DNA from 2 places in the Pseudoalteromonas sp. HF66 genome. Region 2 is predicted to be linked to the other one. Evidence: predicted binding sites of a transcription regulator. Region 2 holds the regulator's gene; the other holds the start of a gene.
What was found. Region 2 encodes FliA, which starts transcription of late flagellar genes. Its sites were predicted from a motif close to CTAAAGNTNNNNNNNNNNNNGCCGATA; they were not measured.

Region 1: the regulator FliA is predicted to act here: its motif matches at 1,419-1,445, upstream of HCZ11_RS15855 (VC2046/SO_2500 family protein).

Annotation. Positions count from the first base shown of each region.
Region 1 covers NZ_JAATOU010000018.1:60,110-63,275, forward strand. The annotation lists gene HCZ11_RS15840 (ion channel) at 1-401, opposite strand, end outside; gene HCZ11_RS15845 (M48 family metallopeptidase) at 501-1,184, shown strand; tRNA gene HCZ11_RS15850 (tRNA-Tyr) at 1,283-1,367, opposite strand; gene HCZ11_RS15855 (VC2046/SO_2500 family protein) at 1,480-1,995, shown strand; gene HCZ11_RS15860 (DUF6172 family protein) at 2,146-2,445, shown strand; gene HCZ11_RS15865 (hypothetical protein) at 2,499-2,939, opposite strand; gene cysK (cysteine synthase A) at 3,088-3,166, opposite strand, start outside.
Region 2 covers NZ_JAATOU010000004.1:150,700-153,865, reverse strand. The annotation lists gene HCZ11_RS06300 (protein phosphatase CheZ) at 1-450, opposite strand, end outside; gene cheY (chemotaxis response regulator CheY) at 468-851, opposite strand; gene HCZ11_RS06290 (RNA polymerase sigma factor FliA) at 892-1,602, opposite strand; gene HCZ11_RS06285 (MinD/ParA family protein) at 1,629-2,489, opposite strand; gene flhF (flagellar biosynthesis protein FlhF) at 2,482-3,166, opposite strand, start outside.

The DNA.
Region 1 (3,166 bases), on a different contig from region 2:
CTGTCATTGAGTTTAATACCCAGTAGGTTGGTATTTTTTAAATCACAGTAATGCAAACTAGCGCTATGTAAATTGGCTTTCATCAATGAGGCGTTGGAGATTTTGTTATTAAATAAGTGAGCGCCCGTTAAATTCGCGCGGTAAAAATTACAATAAGAGAGATCATAGCCTTCTTCGTCATCCTGTTTGATTAAGTTTAGTCCTGAAAGGTTCGCTCTTTTCAGTTGCAGGCCTTCTAATAATCCCCCTTTTTTTGCATAGCGCTCTAATTTTTGGGTGAGGTCTAGCCCTGATTTATCAAATTTACTATCATGCCAAAAGCAAAATCCAGAGCCCATATCTGTTTCTTGGCACTTGTTACCTGTTGGTGAGGTATAACTACAACATGGTTTATCAGGCATAAGGACGAAAACTTATTTGTTAGTCATCTTTATAGATTAGCAGCTATTTAGCAGGGTAAAATGGAATCTCTCATTTTTATTAATTGAATTGGCTTATATTTGTTAGATTACACCTTAAAGCGCAGTAAACGCAGAACAACAGTTGCAATTAAAGTTGCTGAGCAGAAACTCACTGTTTATGCGCCTTTTTATGTCTCACAAACTGAGATAGATGGTTGGCTAAAGACAAAACAGGATTGGGTCGCAGAACAAATCGCAAGACAATCCTCACAAGCTGAACGACGTCAACTTCCTCTTGTAAACGCGACTATTAATTTATTCGGTCAGAGTGTGCCGATAATTTTTGCTAAAGGCCCTAAAAGCACTTGGCAACAAGATGCACAATCTCGGCTCACTTTATCTATTTCATCACGGGTCAAATATCAAGAAGCTAACTACTTAGCTCTGCTAGAACGGTTTTTACATGAAAAGCTTGAGAGCTATATTGAAATGCGTGTTCATGACTACTGTTTGCAAATGACTGAAGCTTTACCTGCAAAGTTAAAGATTCAACATTATAAACGTCGTTGGGGCAGTTGTAATAAGCGCCGAGAGCTTGCATTTAATTTACATTTAGCAAGCGCGCCGACATGGGTGATTGATTATGTCATTATTCACGAACTTGCGCACCTCAGACATATGAATCATAGCGCTAAGTTCTGGCAGCGAGTGTGTCATTTTTATCCTGACTATAAAAAAGCAGAAAGTTGGCTAAAAGCAAATGGTAGTAGTTTGAGTTGGTAGCTTAAGTTAGCGAGAGTAAAGTTAGAAAGAGTAAAGTTAGAAAGAGTAAAGTTAGAAAGAGTAAAGTTAGAAAGAGTAAAGTTAGAAAGAGTAAAGAGTGGTGGAGGGAGCTGGATTCGAACCAGCGAAGGCTGAGCCGTCAGATTTACAGTCTGATCCCTTTGGCCGCTCGGGAACCCCTCCAATGCAACGGCGCTGATAATAGCAAACTGGTTATTTAAGTAAAGAAAAAAACTAAAGAAAATTACATAAATGCCGATAACTGGTTAATCAAGAAACTATTTGGCTAAAGACTATGCAAATTGATGGTTTGTTGCTCACAGAGAGTCAACTCGATAATCGTCTAAATAAAAGTGTTCAAGAGAAACGCCCTGGGGAGTTTGCTTTATTACTAGCAATGCTTTCTCATGATGTGCTCGATTTTAGTCAGTTTCACCTACCAAAAACTGAATTAACCAACCCTGATGTGTCTGAATCTGTTCTGCGAACTGAATTAGGAGCAGGGCCAGCACAACCATTGGCACCTGAGCAGTTTGACATGCTGATTGGTCAAGAAAATGCTTACAGGCTATTGCAAGGTGGTTTATCAGATATCAGATTACGTCATTGCTTAAATCCTGAACCACTGAATATACGTGATGATAGGCAGCATGTGCCACTTGAAGTGATTGATAACTGTGAACCTGCAGTTAGAAAACGTTTTTACGAAAAGAATAAACCAGTTGAGCGGCCACAAATAGATGCAGCTGCCTTTTATGACAGCCTCAATGATGAAGCTATACATCAACCTCTACATTTAGCAACAGCCTAAGTATTAGCGGCTTAATCGAATTGTCATAGACTCTGAATAAACTATATTTAAGTAAAATGGCAAAAAGTACAGCTAAATTAAGATGTGCTTGTTATAATAGCTGCCTATGGCTTAATGCCATTGTCATTGAACCAAGTTACTAGGACTATAATGAAGAAAACATTCACGCTAAACCACGAGAAAATTAAATATCCTCGTATGGTTGATGCAGCCAAGCACGAAGTAAAAAAATACTTAAAACGTGAGCGTAATAAAACACTCCCAGCAGGTGCTGACTATTGGGCATTTGACTGTAAGTTTGGTGAGTCAGCGGATGAGGCCAATGTCGTTCACGTGGCAGAGATTAATAAGTGTATTAGCGATATAGAAGCTAAAGGGCTTACATCGTTTTACGTTGAGATCTTAGCGCGTCCTGCACAGCGTCAACATCAAGAGTTTGACGAAGAGTAATATCAATACTCTTATACTAAAAAAGGGCCATCAGGCCCTTTTTTAGTTTTAAATTAACGTGCAAATGGATCGGCATTAATTTTTTCTATGTACCATTTTCCTTTCTTACGTATCATTTTCACACTGCGCATATCATCAACTTTCTTACCATTAAAATAACCAGTAAAAATTAAATTGATATTGGCTTTATCGCCATATTGCTCGCGTAAACTCATATTGGTCATATCGACTTCAATTACGACTTCATCGTATTGCATATTGACAAGGTTACGAGCGAACTGCCCAGCAGTACCATAAGATTTCATAATACGCGCCATTTTTGGAGTGGAGTATTCCATGGCAAGATTCAAATCGTTTTGGTTATATAAGGCATCAAAATAGAGAGTAGCCACATTACCTGGCGTATTTTGTTCGCCTTTTGGAGCGTCTTCGGAGCCGCAACCGAAAAGGACGCTGCTACTTAACAGAATAAAAATTAAGAGTATATTTTTCATTTTTGTTGTTTTACGAGTGAACTTAATATTAAGTGTGTGACTAAATTAGCATGATGTAAAGTTAACTCGGTAAATTTATTGGTTTTATCTATTTTGGGTAATAAAAAAGGATGCATCTTTGCATCCTTTTTAGACAACTTAGTCGTTCTTACTGAACAAGCTCTTTATCGCTGAACTCTTCAGCGAATAATGGACTAGATAAGTAACGCTCAGTTGCACTTGGTAAA
Region 2 (3,166 bases):
GTGCGAGTTATTCATGAACTTATCTAGGCTATGACATAACGATTTAAATTCACCGAGTTCAATTTCTCGGTTCATTAAACGATCCCAAGTAGGCTTAATTGCAGCAATTTCATCAGCAAGTTGTTGCGCTATCGGTAAACTTGCTTCAACTGCATCCATAGTTTTATTGGCGGCACTTTCTGTCATTTCCATAACATAATTTAAGCGCTGCTTAGCATCTGGGATAGCGTCGGTAGTTAAATCAGCGAGACGAGTATCTAGGTCAAAGTTTTTTAACGCTTCATGAAGTTGACGCGTCAATTTACCGACTTCAGCAAACAACTCTGATTGCTCTTTTGACGCAGCATCAAGAATTAGCTTATCAGCTTTTTCTTGTTCACCATTTTCAAGATACTCAACAAGTTGACGAGCTTGCTCTAAACTTATTTGAGGCGCAGCAAGTGCTGACATAAGCCTCTCCCCTTAGATTAACCTAAACGTTCAAACACTTTTTCCAATTTGGTTTTAAGTGTCGCAGCAGTGAATGGTTTAACGATATAGCCATTAACACCTGCTTGAGCAGCAGCAACAATTTGTTCTTTTTTCGCTTCAGCTGTCACCATTAACACAGGAATATGCTTAAGGCTATCATCAGCACGAATTGCGCGTAACAAATCAATACCTTGCATACCAGGCATGTTCCAATCTGTTACAACAAAATCAAATTCTTGATTTTGTAGCATTGGCAATGCTGTTGAACCGTCGTCAGCTTCCTGCACATTGGTAAAACCTAAATCCCTTAATAGATTTTTAATGATACGTCTCATTGTAGAAAAATCATCAACAACAAGAATTTTCATGTTTTTATCCAAAACATCCTCCGGTGAGGTTTGAACCTTTATTTACTTACTACTAATTAATCCAGTCATTGATTTTTGCTTTGAGCTTAATCATCGCCTGACCATGTATTTGACTCACACGCGACTCGCTAACATCGAGTATGTGTCCTATTTCTTTTAAGTTCATTTCGTCGTTGTAGTACAAAGACAAAACGAGAGCATCTCTTTCTGGTAACGATTGGATAGCCGTTAATAGAGACTGGTTAAACCGCTCATTTTTAACGTTATTAAACGGTTTGTCTAGTCCTAAATCCTGACCTACTGGTGTGATGACATCTTCATCCACGCCTAAGTCTTCAATGCCTAATACTTTACTAGAATTTACATCATGTAGAATATGATGGTACTCATCCAGTGTAATATCAAGTTTTTCAGCTACTTCAGTGTCTTTTGGTTCACGATTTAACGTGCTCTCTAATTCGGCAATGGTTTCTGCCACTAGGCGGGCATTTCGGTGAACTGAACGTGGAGCCCAGTCACCTCGGCGAATTTCATCCAGCATAGCACCACGAATACGAATACCAGCGAAGGTTTCAAAACTAGCACCTTTGCTAGCATCAAAGTTTTTTGACGCTTCAATCAGGCCTATCATGCCTGATTGAATTAAGTCATCGAGTTGCACACTGGCAGGTAAACGAGCAATTAGATGGCACGCCACTTTTTTCACTAAAGAGGCATGTTTTTCAACAATCGCATTTAAATTTTGTGCTGATTGATATCCCATCGCTTTATTCACCGATGTTGTCATAGTTAGCCGTTTACTAGTTTTTCAATAAAAAATTCTAAATGGCCAGACGGTTGATTAGGGATCGGCCATTTAACTGCTTTTGTTGCTAATGTTTTAAACGCCACCGCTGCTGGTGAATTCGGGAATAATTCAACGATTACTTTTTGACGGCGCGTAGACTTACGCATGTTCTCGTCATAAGGAATGGTTGCAACTAACTCCATCGAAACATCTAAAAAACGATCCGTTACTTTTGAAAGTTTAGCAAATAATTCTTGCCCTTCACGCAAACTGCGCACCATATTGGCAACAATTTTAAATTTATATACGCCATGCTCACGGCTAAGTACTTTTATAAGTGCGTAAGCATCAGTAATTGAGGTGGGTTCATCACATACAACTACAACAACGTCTTGGGCTGCACGAGAAAAGCTTAATACCATGTCTGAAATACCTGCGGCGGTATCAACAATTAAAATATCAAACTCAGTGTTTAACTCGCTAAATGCACGTATAAGACCTGCATGCTCAGATGGCGATAATTCAACCATACTTTGAGAACCAGACGTTGCTGGTACAATTTTGATTCCTGCAGGGCCTTCGACGAGAATTTCATCAAGCTCACACTCGCCCGACAAAACATGAGATAAGTTACGTTCAACACGAAGGCCAAGCATCACGTCACAGTTTGCCAAACCTAAATCGGCATCTAATACTAATACACGATTTCCTTGCTGGCCTAATGCGATTGCGGTGTTGAGTGAGACGTTGGTTTTACCCACTCCACCTTTACCGCCAGTAACAGCGATAACTTTAACGCCACTATTATTATTTTGATTCATTTTGCGCAGGCCGCTTGCTTGATCTAATACTGTGTTAATCATACATCCCTACTGTGTTCGACGCTACTGCTTGACGTCTTGAATGTTGTGCTTTTGCTCGTTTTAAATACAATTGTTCAGCTTTTTTCACTAGTTTTTCAGCATTCGCTACGCGAATATCCTCAGGAACGCGCTGACCGTTAGTAAGATACCCTATTGGCAGACGATTTTGAATCGCTATGCTAATAATCTCACCTAAACTTAAAGATTCATCCAATTTAGTGAAGATACAGCCACTTAGGTGAACCTTTTTAAAGTGTCTTACGGTTTCTTGCAACACATTTATCTGCGCTGTAGCACTTAATACTAAATAACTACGAATATCAACACGCTGATTACGCATTAAGGTGTTTAATTGTTCAGTTAAGCGTAAATCTCGTTGGCTCATACCCGCAGTGTCTATTAATACTAGACGCTTATTACGTAAATGGTATAACACTTCAGCTAATTCATTCGCATCTTTTACTTGCTTTACACCACAACCAATAATACGACCATAAGTAGCCAATTGTTCGTAGGCACCAATTCTGTATGTATCAGTGGTGATCAGTGCAACTTTATCAGCACCATATTTTTGTGCTCCAAGTGCTGCTAATTTCGCAACTGTGGTTGTTTTACCAACGCCCGTTGGACCAACTAGTGCAAAAACTCCACCTTGGCGTAGGATTTCGTTGTTAGTT